One region of the Pantoea sp. X-Soil-YNGN-775 genome, then DNA from elsewhere that is predicted to be linked to it. Evidence: predicted binding sites of a transcription regulator. Region 1 holds the regulator's gene; each other region holds the start of a gene.
What was found. Region 1 encodes LexA, which represses DNA repair genes until DNA is damaged. Its sites were predicted from a motif close to TNCTGTATGTACATACAGNA; they were not measured.
Positions count from the first base shown of each region.

Region 2: dinG (ATP-dependent DNA helicase DinG) is a predicted target of LexA. The motif match lies at 2,035-2,054, and genes of this name have one in related genera.
Region 3: dinB (DNA polymerase IV) is a predicted target of LexA. The motif match lies at 3,598-3,617, and genes of this name have one in related genera.

Region 1 is NZ_AP035945.1:286,409-294,092, reverse strand. It holds gene zur (zinc uptake transcriptional repressor Zur) at 308-829, shown strand; gene AC6I8I_RS01295 (CsbD family protein) at 902-1,114, opposite strand; gene dinF (MATE family efflux transporter DinF) at 1,286-2,608, opposite strand; gene lexA (transcriptional repressor LexA) at 2,713-3,327, opposite strand; gene AC6I8I_RS01280 (diacylglycerol kinase) at 3,433-3,801, opposite strand; gene plsB (glycerol-3-phosphate 1-O-acyltransferase PlsB) at 3,931-6,354, shown strand; gene ubiA (4-hydroxybenzoate octaprenyltransferase) at 6,568-7,404, opposite strand; gene ubiC (chorismate lyase) at 7,464-7,684, opposite strand, start outside.
Region 2 is NZ_AP035945.1:1,295,903-1,303,586, forward strand. It holds gene AC6I8I_RS06060 (MerR family transcriptional regulator) at 1-728, opposite strand, end outside; gene AC6I8I_RS06065 (helix-turn-helix domain-containing protein) at 879-1,442, shown strand; gene AC6I8I_RS06070 (GNAT family N-acetyltransferase) at 1,439-1,957, shown strand; gene dinG (ATP-dependent DNA helicase DinG) at 2,082-4,250, shown strand; gene ybiB (DNA-binding protein YbiB) at 4,280-5,248, shown strand; gene AC6I8I_RS06085 (M20 aminoacylase family protein) at 5,250-6,407, opposite strand; gene hutU (urocanate hydratase) at 6,599-7,684, opposite strand, start outside.
Region 3 is NZ_AP035945.1:867,983-875,666, reverse strand. It holds gene AC6I8I_RS03940 (sugar ABC transporter ATP-binding protein) at 1-387, shown strand, start outside; gene AC6I8I_RS03935 (ABC transporter permease) at 384-1,385, shown strand; gene AC6I8I_RS03930 (sugar ABC transporter substrate-binding protein) at 1,411-2,478, shown strand; gene dinB (DNA polymerase IV) at 2,531-3,586, opposite strand; gene dpaA (peptidoglycan meso-diaminopimelic acid protein amidase) at 3,832-4,572, shown strand; gene AC6I8I_RS03915 (class II glutamine amidotransferase) at 4,543-5,310, opposite strand; gene lpcA (D-sedoheptulose 7-phosphate isomerase) at 5,361-5,939, opposite strand; gene fadE (acyl-CoA dehydrogenase FadE) at 6,193-7,684, shown strand, end outside.

The DNA of each region.
Region 1 (7,684 bases):
AATCAGTAAAACATTATTTTTGTTCAAAATACCCGATAATAAATAAAATAATACCAGACATTTCTTAAGTCTTTCTGAACATTACTTCTTAACTCAGTGAGATGCAAAGCAAAAGCGCGACAAAGGCCACCTTAGCCGGTCGACGAGTGGATCTGATTTGGGGCTGATAGCGGCCTCGCCTGCGCCTGAACTCGCGTTTTTGATCGACGTCCGAGCAGAATTTGCTGTTTTATCAGGCAACAACCAACCTCTGCGCCGCAAAAATTTGTGTGATAAAATAACATCACTTATCCAGCGGAGAGTTTCCATGTCAAACATGACGTCACAGCAAATAATGACCCAGGCGGAAAAACTGTGCCTGCAGCGCGGTGTGCGTCTGACATCGCAGCGGGCTGAAGTGTTGCGATTAATGGCTGAGCAGCCAGGATCGATCAGCGCTTATGATCTGCTGGATCAACTTCGGGTTAGCGAACCTCAGGCCAAGCCACCTACGGTCTATCGGGCGCTGGACTTCCTGCTGGAACAGGGCTTTATCCATCGGGTAGAGTCCAATAACAGCTATGTGATGTGTCACCATTTCGAGGCACCGGCACACACCTCAGTAATGCTGGTGTGCGATCGCTGTGCGGCAGTAACCGAAAAGCAGGCGCAGGGAGTAGAGAAGATTATTGCGACGCTGGCTGGAGAGGCGCAATTTGCTCTGCGTCACAGCGTGATTGAAGCACATGGATTATGTGAGAATTGTGTCGAAGTCGAAGCCTGCACCCATCATGAAAGTTGTCAGCACGATCATCAAAGTGAAGGTAAAAAGCGGGGAAAACGCGGGTAATGTGCACATCCTTGTGCGGGTGCCGGTATGAGCGTACCGGCGGGTAGGAGCTTTATCCGTAAATCTGTGTGATTACCAGCGGTAATCTTTGTTCTGACTTTCCCAGTCTGTTACTTCGCGCTCTGCATCTTCTTTGGCATAGCCGTAACGTTCCTGAATTTTTCCGACCAGCTGATCGCGTTTGCCTTCGATAACCTGCATATCATCGTCGGTCAGCTTGCCCCATTTCTCTTTCACTGTGCCTTTGAATTGCTTCCAGTTGCCGCTCGCTTGATCTTTATTCATGGCAGACCTCTATGTCATCCTTTGGTTACATCATTTATCTTGAAAGAAAACAAAATGACGATATAAAGCGCTGGTTCACTGCGCTGCTTACGGTTAATTGTAGTAGAAGATTTTAGGTTTGCCGAAACAATACAGAATAATCTGTAGCCTGAGCGCGTCAGAGGCTGGCTATCAGGCGTTAAACCAGCTGTTCTGCTGCCAGTGTTTACGCCAGATCAGCCACAGCGACAGACCACGCAGCGCCAGGAAAACGGTGACCGCCAGCCACAAGCCATGGTTGCCCAGCAGCGGGACGCTAAGCAGCGTCAGGAAGTAACCGAGTGCCGCCACCACCATGCTGTTACGCATCTCCCGGCCGCGGGTTGCACCGATGAACATGCCATCCAGCAGATAACACCAGACCCCCACCAGCGGCAGGATCACCTGCCATATCAGATAGCGATCGGCCGCCTGTTGCAGCTGTTCGATCGAGGTCAGCAGCGCCACGATGTGCGAACCGAAACACGCATAAATCAATGAGAACAGCAAGGCCACCACCAGCGCCTGTCGGCAGGCAGAGTGCCAGACGCGCAGCAGCCGGCTGCCATCCTTCGCACCATGCGCCTCACCGGCGAAGGCTTCAACCGCGTAGGCAAAACCATCCAGCGCATAGGCGGTAAAGGTGATAAACATCAGCAATACCGCGTTCACCGCCACCACCTGCGGACCGATGCGTGCGCCCAGCACCGTCAGCGAGGCAAAACAGAGCTGCAGCATTAACGAACGCAGCATAATGTCGCGATTAAGACGCAGCAGCCGCTTCATGTCACCGCGCCAGCTCTGCTTCAGCATTGCCGGGGTGATGCCACGCAGTTTCAATACCCGCCAGACCATCACCGCACCGACGGCCAGCGTTATATACTCTGCCAGTGCGGTCGCGGTTGCCGCGCCTGCCACACCCCAGTGCAGGCCCATCACCAGCCACAGATCGAGTACAATATTGACCAGATTGCCGATCACCAGCAGGATGACCGGCGCACGCGCGTACTGCACGCCCAGCAGCCAGCCAAGGATCACCAGATTTGCCAGAGTGGCGGGCGCACTTAACCAGCGGATCTGAATAAACAGTGCCGCCTGTTGCAAAACTTTGGGATCGCCGCCAATCAGATCGGCCGCCAGCGTAGTAATCGGCGAGCGCAGGCAGATGAACAGCACGCCAGCCAGCAGCGCAATAATTAAAGGCTGGGTCAGCGCACGTGTCAGTGCCAATTTATCGCCGGCACCAAAAGCCTGCGCCGTCAGGCCGGTGGTACTCATTCGAAGGAACAGCAGCAGCATGAAGAGGAAACTGGTGATTGTCGTACCGACCGCAACCCCGCCGAGGTAGACCGGGCTGTCGAGGTGACCAATGACAGCAGTATCGACCACCCCCAGTAAGGGAACGGTGATGTTAGAAAGGATCATCGGCAGCGCCAGCCGCCAGAGGTTTTTGTCGGTAGCCGTTAAAAAACGCATTCGCAGTTCCGTGCTCGGTGCCGCTGCAGAGAGGGGAGCAGCAGCGACAAAATTAGGGCAGACAGAATAGCATCAGATACTACGAATGCGTGGTTATGTCAGACTCAGAGCCATTCGCCGTTGCGAACCACGCCGACCGCCAGACCTTCGACCGTCAGCGACTGAGCGCGCGTATCGACGATAATTGGCTCAAAATCACTGTTTTCAGGCAGCAGATGCACAATAGCACCCTGCTTCTTCCAGCGTTTAACCGTTACTTCATCATCAATGCGGGCCACCACAACCTGGCCATTACGCACGTCCTGGGTTTTATGTACTGCGAGCAGGTCGCCATCCATAATCCCGATATCTTTCATCGACATTCCACTGACGCGCAGCAGAAAATCAGCAGAAGGTTTGAACAGGCCCGGATCAACTTTGTAATGGGTTTCGATGTGCTCCTGCGCCATGATCGGCTCACCGGCAGCAACCCGGCCAATCAACGGCAGACCTTCAGACGCATCTTCTTCCATCAACAGGCGAATACCGCGTGAGGCGCCAGAAACAATCTCAATCACCCCTTTACGTGCCAGTGCCTTAAGATGCTCTTCTGCCGCGTTCGGCGAGCGGAAACCCAGCTGCGCGGCAATTTCTGCACGCGTAGGCGGCATGCCCGTTTGAGTAATATGGTCGCGAATCAGGTCATAGACCTGCTGCTGCCTGCTGGTTAATGCTTTCATCCCGCCCCCTGGTTGTTTATACAGTCGCTGTGAGTATATACAGGTATTGGTGAAATGGAAACCGATTCTCAGGCAAAACGCGCCATCTGACGCGTTGTGGAAGGCTTATCGCAAATGCGACCAAAGCAGCGCGATCCAGACAAACAGTGCCAGTAAGATGCTGATCAGCACCGCCGCGGAGCCCATATCCTTGGCCCGTCCGGCCAAAGGGTGGCGCTCCTGACCGATACGATCCACTACCGCCTCAATGGCGCTGTTGAGGATTTCGACAATGACCACCAGCACCACAGCGCCGATCATCAGAATGCGGGAGACGATATCGACATCCAGCCAGCAGGCGACAATAATGGCGGCCAGCGCGGCCAGCGCCTCCTGGCGGAAAGCGGCTTCGTGTTGCCAGGCGGCGCGCAGGCCCTGCCATGAATAACCTGCGGCTTTCACTATTCTTACAAAACCGGTGGCATTATTTGCCATAGTAAGTGGAACCCTTTCATCGGATTGACGTCAATGTCTGGGCTGCGTGCAATTGGCACCACCACAGATCTTCGCTGCGCTTTCTGGTATGCTTGCGGCGCTTTGCTAACAAGAGGCTTCATGTTGTCTATGTCAGGTTGGCGTAAACTTTATTACAAATTACTGAATTTACCACTGTCGTTTTTGGTAAAGAGTAAGGCCATTCCGGCCGATCCCGTTTCTGAACATGGTCTGGACCCGACCCGGCCCATTATGTACGTTTTGCCTTACGATTCGAAGGCGGACTTACTGACTTTACGCGCGCAGTGCCTGCGGCATCATCTGCCCGACCCGCTTTCTCCGCTGGAGATTGATGGTTCGCTGCTGCCGCGCCACGTTTTTATCCACGATGGCCCGCGTGTGTTCCCCTATTTTGTCCCCAGCGTTGAATCGGTGAAAATCTTTCACGATTACCTGGACCTGCATCGCAATAATCCCAAGCTGGATATCCAGATGCTGCCGGTGACGGTGATGTTTGGCCGGGCGCCAGGCCGTGAGGTTCAGGGCGAAGATACGCCGCACCTGCGGGTGCTGAACGGTGTGCAGAAATTCTTTGCGGTAATCTGGCATGGACGCGACAGTTTTGTCCGTTTCTCGCCGACTGTTTCGCTGCGCCGTATGGCAACCGAACACGGCACCGACCAATCAATTGCCCAGAAACTGGCCCGGGTGGCGCGCATTCATTTCGCCCGTCAGCGGCTGGCAGCAGTTGGCCCACGCTTACCGGCACGTCAGGATCTGTTTAATCGTCTGCTGCAATCCAAAGCGATTGAAAAAGCGGTAGAAGACGAAGCGCGCAGCAAAAAAATCTCCCATGAAAAAGCGCAGCAAAATGCGGTTGAGATGATGGAAGAGATCGCGGCGAACTTCTCCTATGAGGCGATTCGCGTCACCGACCGCGTCATGGGCTGGCTCTGGAGCCGGCTCTATCAGGGCATCAACGTTAACGGCGGCGAAAAAGTTCGTCAGCTGGCGCAGGATGGCCATGAAATCGTCTATGTGCCTTGCCATCGCAGCCACATGGATTACCTGCTGCTCTCTTACGTGCTTTATCATCAGGGACTGGTGCCGCCGCACATTGCCGCCGGTATCAACCTCAACTTCTGGCCAGCCGGCCCGATTTTCCGTCGTCTGGGCGCATTCTTTATTCGTCGTACCTTCAAAGGCAACAAACTGTATGCCACGGTGTTCCGTGAGTATCTCGGTGAGCTGTTCACCCGCGGTTACTCGGTTGAATACTTTGTTGAAGGAGGACGGTCACGTACCGGTCGCCTGCTCGATCCGAAAACCGGCACCTTAGCCATGACCCTGCAGGCAATGCTGCGCGGCGGTAATCGCCCAATCACCCTGGTGCCGATTTACATCGGCTATGAGCACGTGATGGAAGTGGGTACCTACGCCAAAGAGCTACGCGGTGCGGCGAAAGAGAAAGAGGGTTTCATGCAGATGCTGCATGGCTTACGTAAGCTGCGCAACCTCGGCCAGGGCTACGTTAACTTTGGCGAACCGCTGCCGCTGGTTAACTATCTCAACAAGCGGGTGCCGGAATGGCGTGAGTCGATCGATCCTATCGAACCGCAGCGCCCGAGCTGGTTAACCCCTACCGTGAACGACATTGCGGCGAGCTTAATGGTACGTATCAATGAAGCGGGTGCGGCCAATGCCATGAACCTGTGCGTCACCGCGCTACTCGCCTCACGTCAGCGCTCACTAACCCGCGAACAGCTGATTGAGCAGCTTGAGTGCTATACCCAGCTGCTGCGTAACGTGCCTTATTCAGCCAACGCTACGGTGCCCGATCTCTCCGCAGAGGCGCTGCTGGATCATGCGATGGGCATGAATAAGTTTGAGAGCGAGAAAGACAGCATCGGCGACATCATCATCCTGCCGCGTGAGCAGGCGGTGCTGATGACCTACTACCGCAACAATATCCACCACATGCTGGTGATGCCGTCGCTGATTGCCGCCATTGTGCAGCAGCATCAGACCATGAGCGAAGCCGGGCTGTTGCGCCAGGTGAGTCTGATCTACCCGATGCTGAAGAGTGAACTGTTCCTGCGCTGGCAGACCGATGAGCTGCCGCAACTGCTGACCGAACTCTGTCAGGAGCTGGCGCGTCAGGGACTGATTACGCTTGAGGCTGGCCAGCTGCGCTTTACCGCGGCGCGCTACCGTACGCTGCAACTGCTGGCGGCCGGCGTGCGTGAAACGCTCCAGCGCTATGCCATCACCTTCTCTATTCTCAGCGCCAAACCGGCCATTAACCGCGGGACGCTGGAGAAAGAGAGCCGCACACTGGCGCAACGTCTGTCAGTGCTGCACGGTATCAACGCGCCGGAGTTCTTCGATAAAGCGGTCTTCACCTCACTGGTTCTGACGCTGCGCGATGAAGGTTATATCAGCGACAGCGGTGATGCAGATGTCGCGCAGACCCTGGCAACATGGCACATTCTGGCCGATCTGGTCACCAGCGATGTACGCATGACCATCGAAAGCGCCGTGGCCCACGACTAAATGCCCTGCGCAGTAAAAAGGCGACCCCGTGAGGTCGCCTTTTTTGTGCCTGAACGATGCTGCGCTGCAACTGCACCCTTTCCTGCCTGACTATCTGTGCCGGAACCTTCTCCTGCCTGACGAATTGCCTGAACTGTACGCTGAGTCCCGTCACGCTGAATCGCATCGGTTCTTAGCCCGCCTGCAACCCGCCCGGCCTGTCGATCACCACGATTACCACAGTTGGCTAAACGGCGGGGTATTCATCAACACACCGAGGAACAGCACCAGCCCGACATAGTTGTTGTTGAGGAAGGCTTTAAAGCAGGCCGGGCGTTCACGCCGGGCGATCAGCGTTTGCTGGTAAATAAACAGGCCAGCCGCCAGCAGTAGCGTCCCGTAAAACGCCACGTTGAGCTGCAGCAACATGCCAACCCACGCCATCAGCAGCAGCGTTGCCAGTTGCAGCAGGCCGATTATCAGCTTGTCGAAACGGCCAAACAGAATCGCGGTCGACTTAACGCCAATCTTCAGGTCATCGTCGCGATCCACCATCGCGTACTGGGTGTCATAGGCCACCGTCCAGCAAATGTTGGCGAAGAATACCAGCCAGCAGACCAAAGGTAAGGACTCACTAACTGCCGCCCAGGCCATCGGAATCGCCCAGCCAAACGCGGCCCCCAGCACCACCTGCGGCAGATGGGTATAGCGTTTCATAAACGGATAAACCCAGGCGAGCGCCAGACCGACCACCGAAAGCAGTATCGTCATCAGATTCATGGTCAGCACCAGCGCAAACGCCACCAGCGCCAGCCCGGCGAACAGCAGTTTGGCTTCTCTGGCACTGACCGCGCCGCTGGCTAAAGGCCGATGCCTGGTCCGCTCAACATGCCCATCCACCTTACGGTCAGCAAAGTCGTTAATGACGCAGCCGGCGGCGCGCATCACGAAAACGCCGGCAACAAACACCAGCAGCACCGGAAGCGGCGGGATCGCCATATCAGCCAGCCATAAGGCCCACAGGGTGGGCCACATCAGCAACAGGGTGCCGATCGGCTTATCAATGCGCATCAGGCGGCTATAGGCCTGCCATTTATTGATGTGTAAGCTCTTTTCCACCACAGATTTCCTCAGGCCAGATCGCGATAAAGCGGTGAAGCCGGTAAAAACAGTTCCGTCAGCAGCAGCGGTTTGCCGGACAGCCGCAGACGCGAGCGGCGTCCCCACAGCGCATCAACCTTGCCCGGCTCGATAAAATCACGGGTTAGGGTTGAAGAGGAGAACAGATAACGCCCCAGCGGACGCGTACCCAGCTGTTGCAACATCGCCTCCGGGCCATTCAGGGTGCTTT
Region 2 (7,684 bases), 1.0 Mb from region 1:
GTTTCGTGCAACCGCACGGCGTAACCCTGTTCCTGCCAGTGCGACAGTTGATCCTGCTGACGACGGGTCAGTTTTTTACCGGTAAATACAAACATATTCATGCCGGGAAACAGTTCCGGACGCGGCACGTCGAGCGGCTCAGCCAGCACATCGATGCGCCAGCCATGTTGCGACAGCCGCCAGCCTTCCAGCCAGATACGGGTACGATCCTCAATGCCCCAGCCGATAATCAGCGCATCTTTACCCGCTTTTTTGCGGCTGCCGGTCAGGCAGAACGCCACATAATCAATCAACAATCCATCCAGCAGGCTGCACATGGTGCGGGCGGTATTCTGGTCGAGACTGAGCTTCTGGCGCACCGGCATGAAGACGTGATCGATCAGCGCATCAACCGGATGTTCACGACCAATAGCCGCGATCTTGTTACGCAGCTTGGAGGGTCTGACGTGGCGTAACACGCTGATGAGTTCATCCTGCAGGGTGGTCCAGCCGTCGTGCGCATCAACATCACCGCCTTCCAGCAGCGCTTTGACTTTTCCTACCGGCACGCCGCTTTCGATCCAGCGCATGATCTCTTCAATGCGCTGAACATCTTCTTCATCAAACTGACGATGCCCACCTTCGGTACGTTGCGGCTTCAGTAAGCCATAACGTCTTTGCCAGGCGCGCAAGGTCACTGGGTTTATGCCACAGCGCTCGGCGACGTCACCGATACTGTATAGGGTCATAAATTCCTCTATAGACTGATCTGAGTGGAATTACCATAACGAAGCAAACTAAGTTGTACAATACATTTTTGAGTGTACAACTTGACCGCTGCGCCTTTTCTCAGCTATATCTCACATAAGAGAAATAATTCCCAATTATGAGAGGATGCGATGCCGGACCTGAATACAGAACAACGCCTGGCTGCGCGGCTGGCGGAATTACGCTTGCAACGCGGCTGGTCACTGGATGAGCTTTCAATCGCAACGGGTATCAGCCGCGCCTCATTATCACGCATTGAGCGCAGCGAGACCAGCCCCACCGCCGCACTGCTTAATCGTCTGTGCGTGGCGTACGGATTAACCATGTCGCGCCTGCTAAGTGAAGTAGAAGAAGATGCGAAGCTGCTGATCCCATATGAGCAGCAGCCGGTATGGAGTGATGAGGCCAGTGGCTTTCACCGCCGAAATGTGTCACCGCCTGTTACTCATTTTAGATGCGAACTGGTGGAGGGCAAATTACGCCCCGGCGCGCGTATCGATTACGACGCACCACCGATTCACGGTATGGAACAGCATATCTGGCTGCGTGAAGGTGGCCTGACCGTCAGCATGGCAGCTCAGCGCTGGAGCTTACGTCCCGGCGACTGTTTACGTTTTCATCTGACGGGAAAATCGGCCTTTGAAGCGCACCTGACCGACGGCGCGCACTATTTACTGGTGGTGGCAAAACCATGATTAATTATCAGATGCTCAGTGCCAGCGAGGCACAGCAGGCGCTACCCGAACTGTGTCAGGTGTTGCAGGCCTGCGTCGCAGACGGGGCCAGCGTCGGATTTATTGATGCCGCCGACCATCAGGCGATTGGCCGTTTCTGGCAGGATCGCATCTACAGCCTGGCGAGTGGCGATGCCGAATTGTGGGTGGCGCGTCAGCACGGCAGCGTGGTGGCGACGGTGATGCTCAACAGCAGCTCAATGCCCAACGGCCGCCATCGGGCGGAGGTCACCAAACTGCTGGTGCATCCGCGGGCGCGCCGGCAGGGCATTGCCCGCCAGCTGATGCGGCAGGCGGAACAGCAGGCGCGACTGCAGGGTAAAACGCTGCTGGTGCTGGACACGCGCAGCGGGGATGTCGCCAGCGATCTCTATCGCTCGCTCGACTGGCAGGTCGCCGGCGCAATTCCGTTCTACGCCGAATCCACCACCGGCGAGCTGGATGCCACGACCTATATGTTTAAACTGCTGGGTTAGCCAGTCCCGGACGGCATCCGTGACCGCTTGTGGAACCGCAGACGAAAAAATTGTCCTGAAAGCTGACGCCGCCAGCATACTGTGTAAAAATACAGGCAATTTTTACGGTGTGGTAACAAACAAAATGGCCCTGACAGCAGCAGTAAAAAGCCAGATAGCGCAGTGGTATAAAGCGCTGCAGCAGCAGGTGCCCGATTTTATCCCGCGCGCCGCCCAGCGGCAGATGATTGCTGAAGTGGCAAAATGCCTGGCGGGCGATGATGCGCGCCATCTGGCGGTCGAAGCGCCAACCGGGGTCGGCAAAACCCTCTCTTATCTGATCCCCGGCATCGCGACCAGCCGCGCCCAGGAAAAACGTCTGGTGATCAGCACCGCGAACGTGGCGTTGCAGGATCAAATCTTCACCAAAGATCTGCCGTTGCTGAAGAAAATCATCCCCGATCTCACCTTTACCGCCGCCTTTGGTCGCGGGCGTTACGTCTGTCCTCGCAACCTGGCGGCGCTGGCGGCTGACGACGATCAGCAGGGCGATCTGCTGCTCTATTTGGATGATGACGCCATCAGCAGTACCAAAGAGGAGCAGACGCAGTGCGGCCGGTTGCAGAAAGCGCTGGATCGCTATCAGTGGGACGGACTGCGCGATCACAGCGAGGAAAACGTCAGCGACAGCCTGTGGCAGCGGCTCTCAACCGATAAAGCCAGCTGCCTCGGCGCCCACTGTCGCTGGTATCGTGAATGCCCGTTTTTCGTGGCGCGGCGTGAAATAGAGCAGGTCGATGTGGTGGTGGCCAACCATGCACTGGTGATGGCGGCGATGGAGAATGAGTCGGTGTTGCCGCCGGCTAAAAATCTGATGCTGGTGCTGGATGAAGGCCATCATCTGCCGGAAGTGGCGCGCGATGCGCTGGAGATGAGCGCTGATATCACCCCAGGCTGGAGCAGCCTGCAGCTGGATCTGTTTATCAAGCTGGTGGACAGCATCATGACCCAGATGCGGCCTAAATCCCCGCCGCCGCTGGCCAATCCGGAGCGGCTGAAAGCACACTGCGAGGAGCTGCGCGAGCTGCTGACCATCACCAGCCAGGCGCTCAATCCCCTGTTGCCACCGCACAATCAGCCGGGCGAATACCGCTTTGTGCTCGGGGCGTTACCGCAGGAGTTGCTGGACCTTTGCGCCCGGCTGTTCAAACTCAGCGACGCGCTGCGTGGCCTGAGCGAAGGCCTGATCAATGCCCTGAGCGAGCAGACCGGCAAAGTTGATGTGGTGCGCTTGCACCGCAATCTGCTGCAGCTGAACCGCCAGTTCGGCTGGTTTGAATCGGTCAGTAAGCTGTGGCGACTGGCGGCGATGGAAAAAGCTTCCGGCGCGCCGGTGTCGAAATGGATCACCCGCGAACTGCGCGAAGGTCAGGCGCACCTGCTGTTCCACTGCGCCGGGATTCGCGTCAGCGATCAGCTGGAAAAGATGCTGTGGCGTAAAATTCCGCATGTGGTGGTCACCTCCGCCACGCTGCGCTCGCTTAACAGTTTTAACCGCCTGCAGGAGATGTCCGGTCTCAACGAGAAAGCCGGTGACCGCTTTGTGGCGCTCGATTCCCCGTTCAACCATGTTGAGCAGGGCAAGCTGGTGATCCCGCAAATGCGCTATGAACCCCTGATGACCCACGAAGCGGAGCACATCGCCGAGATGGCGGGCTTCTTCCGGCAGCAGATGAAGCTGAAGCAGCACAAAGGGGTGCTGGTGCTGTTCGCCAGTAACCGGGCGATGCAGCAGTTTGTCGCCTGCCTGCCCGATTTACGACTGTCGATGCTGGTGCAGGGCGATCAGCCGCGCAGCCGACTGGTCGATCTGCATCGTCAGCGGGTGAGCAAAGGCGAAACCAGCATTCTGATTGGCCTGCAATCGTTCGCTGAAGGGCTGGATTTAAAAGGCGATCTGCTGAGTCAGGTGCATATTCATAAAATTGCTTTTCCGCCGGTAGACAGTCCGGTAATTTTGACCGAAGGCGAATGGCTGAAGAGCCTGAAGCGTTATCCGTTTGAGGTGCAGAGTTTACCCAGCGCCTCGTTTACCCTGATTCAACAGGTCGGACGCCTGATTCGCAGCCATCAGTGTTACGGTGAAATCGTGATATACGATCGCCGTCTGCTGAGCAAAGCGTACGGTAGCCGACTGCTGGCGGCGTTGCCGATCTTCCCGATTGAGCAACCCGATACCCCTGAGCCGGACGCCATACCGGCCGCCCCGGTGGCCACACGCACCGTGCGTAAACGACGTCCGACGCGGCGCTAAGCCGTCGCGCACTTAACCGGAAGCGAGTGATGGAACTGAATAAAATTATTAAAGAGATCGGCCGCGGAAAAAATCATGCCCGCGACATCGATTTCGACACCGCCGAAGCCCTCTACAGCGCGATGCTGGCTGGCCAGGTGCCGGATCTGGAACTGGGCGGCATCCTGATTGCGCTGCGTATCAAGGGCGAAGGCGAAGCTGAAATGCGCGGCTTCTATCAGGCGATGCAGGCGCAGATGATGAAGCTGAACGCCCCGGCCAACCGGCCGATGCCGATGGTAATCCCGAGCTATAACGGCGCGCGCCGCCAGGGCAACCTGACGCCGTTACTGGCGCTGCTGCTGAACCGGCTCGGTTTCCCGGTGCTGGTGCACGGCGTCAGCGATGATGCGACGCGTATCACCAGTGAAGCGGTATTTGACGCGCTGGGCGTGCAGCCGGTGACCACCGCTGAGCAGGCTCAGGCCCGGCTGGACGCGGGTGAGCTGGTGTTTATTACCGTCGATCACCTCTGCCCGCCGATGGCGAAACAGCTGTCGCTGCGCTGGCGGATGGGGGTGCGGAACAGTGCGCATACGCTGGCAAAACTGGCGACGCCGTTTGGCGAACGCGAGGCGTTGCGGCTGTCGAGCGTGTCGCATCCGGAATATGTGCCGCGGGTGGCGAAATTCTTCAGCGATATTGATGCGCCTGCGCTGCTGCTGAATGGCACCGAGGGCGAGGTCTATGCTAATCCGCAACGTTGTCCGGCGATCAGCGTGATCCACGGCGCGGGATCGGAGGCGGAAGTGTGGGTTGAGCGTCAGCCCGAGGTCCAGGTTGAGCTGCCGGCAGATAAATCAGCGGCGGTCACCGCAGCCTGGATTGAGCAGGTGATTAACCAGCAGCGACCGGTACCGCAGGCGCTGCGGCTGCAGCTGGCCTGCTGCCTGCGTGCCAGCGGTGAATGCGACTCGCTGGCGACCGCCGACCAGCGGCTGCGCGCCGCCGGTTACTGATTCAGGCGATCGGCAGTGCCTGTTCAACCAGCTTCTGCCAGAAGCGGATACCGATCGGCAGTAACGCATCATTAAAATCATAGCGGGCATTGTGCAGCGGCGCCGAAGGCTCTTCACCGTCGGCGCCGAGCCAGAAGTAAGCTCCCGGACAGGCTTCCATCATGCAGGCAAAATCTTCTGATGCCATCGAAGGATTGACCTGCCAGTGAACATTCTCTTCTCCCAGCGTCGCCAGCGCCACCGCGCGAACCTGCTCTGCCGGCGCGGCATGGTTGGCCGTCACCGGATAGCCGGGTAGCCAGCTGGTTTCGCCGCTCACCCCAAACGGTCGGGGCAGGGTCGCCACAAACTCATCGATCAGCGCCCGCACTTTGTCGCGCACTGCCGGTTGCAGGCAGCGTACCGTGCCGCGCAACACAATCTGTTCCGGGATGACGTTGATCGCCTCACCGCCGTGGATCTGCGTCACGCTGACCACCGCAGAAGAAAGCGGTGACAGACGGCGTGACGGAATGGTCTGTAGCGCCAGGATCAGCTCAGCCGCGACCACCATCGGATCGGCACCGCTTTCCGGCATCGCCGCGTGGCAACTCTTGCCGTGCAGGGTGATTTCAAACGAATCAAGCGAGGCCATCATCGCACCGGGATTAACCGCCAGCGACCCGAGCGGCAGGCCCGGCCAGTTATGCATGGCGTAAACCGCATCCATCGGGAATCGCTGGAACAATCCCTCTTCAACCATTTTGCGCGCACCGCCCAGATTCTCCTCGGCGGGCTGAAAAATAAAGTGCACCGTGCCGCTGAACTGGCGTGTCGCCGCCAGCTGGCGGGCAGCGGCCAGCAGAATGGCACTGTGACCATCGTGACCGCAGGCGTGCATCACGCCCGGCGTCGCGGATCGCCACTCGACCTCACCTTTTTCGGTGATCGGCAGCGCATCCATGTCGGCACGCAGCCCGATAACCGGGCCGGGACCATTCTCCAGCGTGCCAATCACTGCGGTACCTGCCAGACCACGAAACACCTGTAATCCGGTCAGCTCAAGTTCGCGGGCGATAAGATCACTGGTGTGATGCTCCTGGTAGCCTAATTCAGGCTGGCGATGGAGCTGGCGACGCCAGTGCAGGGCATCTTCAAGCAGGGCGGGGGAAAGGGTCATGCAGAAACGTGCTCCTGACAGAATGAGAAGATTTCACTTTAGTGGTCGGGACGCGCGGCGTCTATTACCGTTAGGGCGAAATCTGGCTATAGGCTAAATCAAAATGGAATAACTAATAAGTAACGGTGGCCAACGAGGCGGGGCGAAGCGGGTAAAAGCGGGGCCAGCCTGGCGCTGACCCCGACGGTAGGTTACTTCTGCAGCATCGGCAGATTCAGGCCGTGCTGCTCTGCACAGGCCTGCGCCTGTTGATAACCGGCATCGGCGTGGCGCATTACGCCGGTCGCCGGATCGTTCCACAAAACCCGGCCCAGTCGCGCATCCGCCTCTTTGCTGCCGTCGCAGACAATCACCACCCCCGCGTGCTGTGAGAAGCCCATCCCTACGCCGCCGCCGTGATGCAGGCTGACCCAGGTCGCGCCGCCCGCGGTGTTGAGCAGCGCATTGAGCAACGGCCAGTCTGACACCGCATCCGAGCCATCTTTCATCGCTTCTGTTTCACGGTTTGGTGAGGCGACGGAGCCGCAGTCGAGATGATCGCGGCCAATCACCACCGGCGCTTTCAGTTCGCCATTGCGCACCATTTCGTTGAAGGCCAGGCCCGCGAGATGACGTTCGCCGAGGCCGAGCCAGCAGATGCGGGCCGGCAGTCCCTGGAAGGCGATGCGCTCCTGCGCCATGTCGAGCCAGCGATGCAGGGTTTTATGCTGCGGAAACAGCTGCTTTAATTTGGCGTCGGTTTTGTAGATATCTTCCGGATCGCCCGACAGCGCCACCCAGCGGAACGGTCCTTTGCCTTCACAGAACAGGGGACGGATGTAGGCCGGGACAAAGCCCGGGAAGTCGAATGCGTTGGTGACCCCTTCATCCAGCGCCACCTGACGGATGTTGTTGCCATAGTCGACGGTCGGAATGCCCATATGACAGAAGTCGAGCATCGCCTGCACGTGAACTGCCATCGAGGCGCGCGCCGCTTTCTCTACCGCTTTGGGCTGTGACACCTTTTCCAGCTGCCAGCGCGCCAGATCCCAGCCAATCGGCAGATAGCCGTTGATCGGATCGTGGGCCGAGGTCTGATCGGTGACGATGTCCGGTTTTGGTCCGCCCGCTCTGGCACGTTTGACCAGCTCCGGCAGGATCTCGGCGGCATTGCCCAGCAGTCCGACCGAAATGGCTTTTTTCGCCGTGGTTGCCTCGTTAATCAGCGCCAGAGCCTCATCCAGCGAGGTGGCTTTATAATCGACGTAGCGGGTACGCAGACGAAAATCGATGCGCGA
Region 3 (7,684 bases), 580 kb from region 1:
CAGGCGTGGCGCTGGGCAGAGGACATCATTCAGCGACTTCAGGTGCGGACCACCGGTCCGGCCCAACCACTGCGCCGCCTCTCCGGGGGGAATCAGCAAAAAGTGGCGATTGGCAAATGGCTGCGTAACAACGCCGACGTGCTGATTTTCGATGAGCCGACCAAAGGCGTCGATATCAAAGCCAAAACCGAACTGTTCACTCTGATCGACGGTCTGGCGCGCGAAGGCAAAGGCATTATCTACGCGTCAGGTGAATTTTCTGAACTGGTCGGCTTATGCGACCGGATTTGTGTGCTCTGGGATGGACGCATTGTGGCTGAACTGGCCGCGCGCGATGTCACTGAAGAGACGCTTTTGCTTTATTCCACCGGAGGAACCCCTGCGTGAGCAGCAAAGAAACCAGCCTGAATCTGCCGTCATCTTCATGGCGTCATCAACTGTTCGACTTCCTCTATAAATGGGGCATGTTACTGACGGTGGTGATCCTGATCGCCGCCTTTGGCATGGCCTCAGACAGTTTTCTCGAACCCAACAACATCATCAATATTCTGCGATCGATTGCGATTGTTACGGTCATCGCGGTCGGCGTATCGATCTCACTGACCGTCGGCGGCTTCGATCTGTCGGTCGGCTCGACCGCTTCGCTGGCCAACGCGCTGGTGATTTCGCTGTTTGTCTGGTACGGCCTCGACACCACCGAAGCGATCGTGATTACCCTGGCGCTCTGCAGCCTGGTCGGGCTGTTTAACGCCTTTCTGATTGTCATCCTGCGGATCCCCGACATGCTGGCCACGCTGGCGACGCTGTTTGTGATTCAGGGCGTGGCGATGACCTACAGCTTTGGCGGCTCGATCACGGAAAACATGGTGTTGCCGAGCGGCGATATGGCGGAAGGCACAATCCCGGCGGCGTTTGGCCTGCTGGGTCAGGTGCCAACCATCGTCATCATTATGCTGGTGGTAACGGTCGTGGCTCAGCTGGCGCTGTCGCTGACCAAACATGGCCGCCGGATGTATGCCCTCGGCGGCAATCCCGAAGCGGCGCGCCTCTCCGGTATCCGCACTACCCGCTATCGCGTGCTGGCCTATGTGATCGCCTCGCTGCTGGCCGGGCTGGGCGGCATTCTGCTGGCCTCGCGTATTGGTTCATCACAGGTTAACGCCGGTAGCGGCTACCTGATGGATGCGGTGGCGGCGGCTTGGATTGGCTTCTCGCTGGCGGGATCGGGCAAACCGAATGCGCTCGGCACGCTGGTCGGCGCGGTGATCCTCGGGGTATTGCAGAACGGCCTGGTGATGCTCTCCGTCCCCTATTACGCCATGGACATTATTAAAGGGCTGGTGCTGGCTTTGGCACTGGCAATCACCTATATCCAGCGCCGCTGAGGCGCACTGACCGGAGTTGCTACTAATGCAAAAAATAACGCTCTCGCTGCTGGCCCTGAGCCTGCTGAACGCCAGCGCCGCTTTCGCGGAGACCGTCACCCCGGTGCCCGCGGCGATCGCCAGCCACGACGGCCCGATCCGCATCGCGGTGATCCGTAACCTCGGTTCTGACGACAACACCACCCAGTTTGTCGCCGGTGCGATTCAGCAGGGCCGTCAGCTCGGCTTTAAGGTCAGCACTTTCCTCAGCAACGGCGACGACGCGCGTTTTCAGGATTTCGTTAACCAGGCGATCAGCCAGAAGTATGACGGCATCGTGCTATCACACGGTAAAGCGCCCTACGCCAGCGGTCTGGTCAAACGCATCGCCGAGGCCGGCATTAAGCTGTCGGTGTTTGATACCCCGGTTGATAGCCCGATTGAAGGCGTGACCGTGACGGCGCAGGATGACGCCTCGCTGGCGCAGCTGTCGCTGGGTCAGTTAATCAGCGATTTCAACGGCAAAGCCAACATCGTCAAACTGTGGGTAGCCGGCTTCCCGCCAATGGAACGCCGTCAGGTGGTGTACGAGAAACTGCTGAAGGAGAATCCTGGCATCCATCAGCTGGAGTCGATTGGCGCGGTTTCTACCGATGTACAGGGCGATACTGCGAACAAGATTGGCGCGATTCTGGCGAAATACCCGAAAGGCAAGATTGACGCCATCTGGGGCGCGTGGGACGCCTTCAGCCAGGGCGCCTATAAAGCGCTGCAGGAGAATGGCCGAACCGAAATCAAGCTCTACAGCATCGATGTCTCAAACCAGGATTTGCAGCTGATGCGTGAGAAGAACAGCCCGTGGGTGCAAACCGTGGCGGTGGATCCGAAAACCATTGGCGCGGTGAACATGCGTCTGGTAGCGAAAAAGATTGCCGGTGAAGCGACGCCAGCCACCTATCAGTTTAAGGCTGCCTCGATCTCTCAGCAGCAGCTCAACAGCCAGTCCGGCGCGGTGAACGTTGCCTCGCTGAATAAAATCGTCCCCGGCTGGGGCGGTAATGACGATTTCGTCGCGCCGTGGTTCGCCACCCTGGCAGCCAAAAATCACAAGTAAGTGACGGCGCGTCAGCGCTGGCAGGCTGACGCGCACTTATCACCAGACCGCGCTACAACCCCAGCAACAGCTGTCGTTCCAGCTGCGGATCGAGCAGGGTGACGTGCAGCCCCACCAGCCTGACGCCCCGCCCGACCCGACGCTCATCCCAGGTTTTTTTGGCAATCGCGATCATGTCCTCTTTATTCAGCACCGGCCAGATGTGCTCCTGCGTAGTCTGCTGAAAGTCGCTGAACTTCAGTTTCACGCCCTGCCGCGCCACCTGCTTATCGGGACGGATCTGGCTCAGCCGGCGATCCAGTTCGGCATAGAGAAAATCGATGATCTCCAGGCAGGCGTCCCAGTCGTGAATGTCCTCGGCCAGCGTACGCTCAACCCCAAGTGATTTACGTTCCCGCTCAACCACCACGCCGCGCTCGTCAATGCCGTTGCTGCGCTCCCACAACACCCGGCCAAACTTACCAAAGCGCTTCAGCAGCTGGGCTAAATCCGCCTTCTGCACATCCCCGCAGGTCACCAGGCCCATCTCCTCCAGCTTTTTTGCCGACACCTTGCCCACGCCCGGAATTTTCGCCAGCGGCAGCGTCAGTAAAAAACCGGACATCTCCGCCGGCGTGATAACAAACTGTCCATCCGGCTTATTCATGTCGGAGGCGATTTTCGCCAGAAACTTAATCGGTGCGATGCCGGCCGAGGCGGTCAGCTGCGTTTCACGCAGGATAGTCGCGCGAATGTGCTGGGCGATCAGGGTGGCGGAACCGTGGCAATGCGGACTGTCGGTCACGTCCAGATAGGCTTCATCCAGCGACAGCGGTTCAATCAGCGGAGTGTAGCGGGAGAAGATCTCGCGGATCTGCGCCGAGGCCTCTTTATAGGCGTCAAAGCGGCCTGGCAGCAGCCGCAAATGGGGACATAGCTTGAGCGCCATCCCGGTCGGCATGGCGCTGCGCACGCCATATTTGCGCGCCGGGTAGTTAGCGGTACTGATGACACCGCGACGTTCGCGGCTGCCGCCGATGGCAATCGGGATGTCACGCAACAGGGGATTATCGCGCATCTCCACCGCAGCATAGAAGCAGTCCATATCGACATGAATGATTTTACGCATACCCCCTCCAGCACTGGATAAGTATACAGTTGGCGAAGGTAACTGCAATATTTGTCGCGGCCGGCATTAAAGTTTACAAATTTCTGGCCGTATTCTGTTCAGGAAATCGCGAATTTCTGGCGTGCTGTCTTGCTAAAAAAACAGACAATGTTTAATGTTGCGCTGCGGTAGCGGATAGTTCCGATAATGCAAGCAGAGACGCACGATTCGCGTTATTGTTCTCTTCACCTCAAGGTACACACAGCATGGGCAAAATCGCACTCCTGTTTGCGATGATTTTACTGCCAGCCCTCAGCATGGCAATGACCCCAGAACCCGCTCAGCAAGCGGCACCGGTCAGTAAAGAATTAAAGAAACAGTTACTCGGCACGCCGGTTTATATTCAGATTTTCAAGGAAGAGCGTACCCTCGAACTGTACGGCAAAATTGGTAACGAATACCGCCTGCTGGATACCTACCGCATCTGTAATTTTTCTGGCGGCCTCGGCCCGAAACGTCGTGAAGGCGATTTCAAAAGCCCGGAAGGATTTTATAACGTCAGGCTGAACCAGCTGAAACCGGATAGCCGGTTTTATCGCGCGATCAATATTGGCTTTCCGAATCAGTACGATCGCAATCAGGGCTACAGCGGTAACTACCTGATGATTCATGGCGACTGTAAGTCGATTGGCTGCTATGCCATGACGAACGCCTATATGGATGAGATCTTTACTTATGTGAATGCGGCGCTGCGTAACGGCCAGCAGGATATCAGCATCAGTATCTATCCGTTCCGCATGACCGACAGCAATATGCAGCGTCACCGTTACTCCACCTACGCCAGTTTCTGGCAGCAGTTGCAGCCGGGTTACGCTTATTTTGCGAAGTATCACCAGCCACCGACGGTTAACGTCGCCAGCGGAAAATATGTGATGAACAGCAGCCCGGTAGTGACCAATCCCGAAGCTGCTTCACGCTCATTCCTGGCGCTCTCCAAGGCAGAATAACGCCCACTCACCTGGCACAATCCGCTGCCAGGTTTCATTGGCCGTCAGCGGCTGCGTCGCAATCACCGTCACCACGTCATGCGGCGTGGTGTGCTGCTGAAAATCAACCTCTACATCCTGATCGAGCAGCTGCGCGCGGCCAAACGGCGCGCGCCGGGTGATCCAGAATAGGTTGGTGGAGCAGAAGGCCATCAGATAACGCCCGTCCGACAGTAGCATGTTAAACACCCCTTTCTGCCGCAGGCTGCCCGCCAGCTCGCCGATAAAGCGAAACACCGCTGGCCAGTTACCCGGCGTGCGGGGATAACGCGTCGCCAGCTGATGCAAAATCCAGCAGAACGCCTTTTCGCTGTCGGTCTCCCCGACCGGACGAAAGGTCCCGGTCTCCAGCTGCCGGTAGCCCTTTAGCTGCCCGTTATGGGCGTAGGTCCAGTTACGGCCCCACAGTTCGCGGGTAAACGGATGGGTGTTTTCCAGCGACACCTGACCGCGATTCGCCTGGCGGATGTGCGCCACCACCGAATGCGATTTGATCGGGTACTCCTGCACCAGCCGCGCTATTGGCGAATTGAAGCTCGGCAGGGGATCCTTAAAGGTGCGACAGCCTTTATCTTCGTAAAAGGTAATGCCCCAGCCATCTTTATGTGGGCCGGTTCCGCCACCACGCTGCACCAGGCCGGTAAAGCTGAAACAGATATCCGTGGGAACATTGGCGCTCATCCCGAGCAATTCGCACATAGTCACCACCTTAGCGTCAGACGCCTCCCGCCAGGCGAGAGGCCAGAGTGTTACTTCACCATCTCTTTTTCGATCAGCAACATCAGAATATGGATCACTTTAATGTGGATCTCCTGAATGCGATCGGCATAACCAAAGTGCGGCACCCGGATTTCAATGTCAGCACTGCCCGCCATCTTACCGCCATCTTTACCGGTCAGGGTGATCACTTTCATCCCCTGCGCCCGCGCCGCCTCAATCGCCTTAATGATGTTGGCCGAGTTGCCGGAGGTCGATAGCCCCAGCAGCACATCGCCCGGACGGCCTACCGCTTCAACATAACGCGAAAAGACGTAATCGTAGCCAAAGTCGTTACTGACGCAGGAGAGATGGCTGACGTCTGAAATGGCGATCGCCGGATAGCCAGGACGATTTTCACGATAGCGGCCGGTCAGCTCTTCGGCGAAATGCATCGCGTCGCAGTGTGACCCACCGTTGCCGCAGGAGAGCACCTTGCCGCCTGCCTTGAAACTGTCAGCCAGCAGCACCGCAGCCCGCTGGATCGCATGGATATTCGCGTCATCGCTGAGGAATTTATTCAGCGTATCGGCGGCTTCGTTGAGCTCAGAGCGGATGATGTCCTGGTACATAGGGAGGTCCTTTTTTAGCAGAGGTTAATCTGCAGCAAGTTTAACGGAATGCCTGAGCGGCGCAAAGCATCACGCCATTGCGGCCCGATCGCCGCTGGCATTATCTCTGCACAGCCGCCAGCGAAACGGGTCGGAAAATTGATTTTGTGAGTCAGGTTGTAATTGCGATGTAAACGAATTGATAAATAGAGCCAACTGCTCTAAACCTCTACTCAACAGGTCAGACCTCTTACTACTTACGGAGCGGTTCATTATGATGGTTGTTTCGATACTTGCCACGGTGGTGCTGATTGGCGCCCTGTTCTATCACCGCCTGTCGTTGCGGCTGAGCAGCCTGATTCTGCTGCTGTGGACCGCGGCGATGGCGGCCGCACACCTCTGGACGCCGTGGCTGCTGCTGCCACTGGCTATTATTCTGTTGCCGTTTAACCTGCCGTCGCTGCGCCGTAATCTGTTTTCAAAACCGATGCTGCAGCGTTTTCAGCAGGTGATGCCGCCCATGTCACGCACCGAGAAAGAAGCGATCGATGCCGGAACCACCTGGTGGGAGGGCGATCTGTTTCAGGGCAAACCGGACTGGCAGAAGCTGCATAACTATCCTCAGCCGCACCTGACGCCGGATGAGCAGGCCTTCCTGGAGGGGCCGGTTGAGGAAGCGTGCCGGCTGGCGAATGATTTCCAGATTACCCATGAAATGGCCGATCTGCCGCCGGAACTGTGGGCCTATCTGAAACAGCATCGCTTCTTCGCGATGATCATTAAAAAAGAGTATGGCGGGCTGGAGTTTTCCGCTTATGCCCAGGCGCGCGTGTTGCAGAAACTGGCTGGCGTATCGGGCATCCTGGCGATTACCGTCGGTGTACCGAACTCGCTCGGTCCGGGCGAACTGCTGCAGCATTACGGCACTGATGAACAGAAAAATCACTATTTACCGCGTCTGGCGCGTGGCGATGAGATCCCCTGCTTCGCCCTGACCAGCCCGGAAGCCGGCTCAGATGCCGGTGCGATTCCCGATACCGGCGTGGTGTGTATGGGTGAATGGCAGGGTCAGCAGGTGCTGGGTATGCGCCTGACCTGGAACAAACGCTACATCACGCTGGCGCCTATCGCGACCGTGCTGGGGCTGGCGTTTAAACTGTCCGATCCCGATCATCTGCTCAGCGATAACACCCATCCGGGCATTACCTGCGCGCTGATCCCGACCAACACCCCCGGCGTGGAAATCGGTCACCGTCACTTCCCACTTAACGTGCCGTTCCAGAACGGTCCGACCCGCGGTAAGGATATTTTCGTGCCGATCGATTACATCATCGGCGGACCGGAAATGGCCGGACAGGGCTGGCGTATGCTGGTCGAATGTCTGTCAGTGGGTCGCGGCATTACCCTGCCGTCCAATTCGACCGGCAGCCTGAAAAGCGTGGCGCTGGCAATTGGTGCCTATGCCCATATCCGCCGTCAGTTCAGGCTGTCGATCGGTAAAATGGAAGGGATTGAAGAGCCACTGGCACGCATTGCCGGTAACGCTTACGTGATGGATGCGGCAGCAACGCTAATCACCGCCGGTATTATGCAGGGTGAAAAACCGGCGGTGCTGTCGGCGATAGTGAAATATCACTGCACCCATCGCGGTCAGCGGGCGATCATTGACGCGATGGACATTGCCGGCGGTAAAGGCATTATGCTCGGTAACAGCAACTTCCTGGCGCGCGCCTATCAGGGAGCGCCGATCGCTATTACCGTTGAAG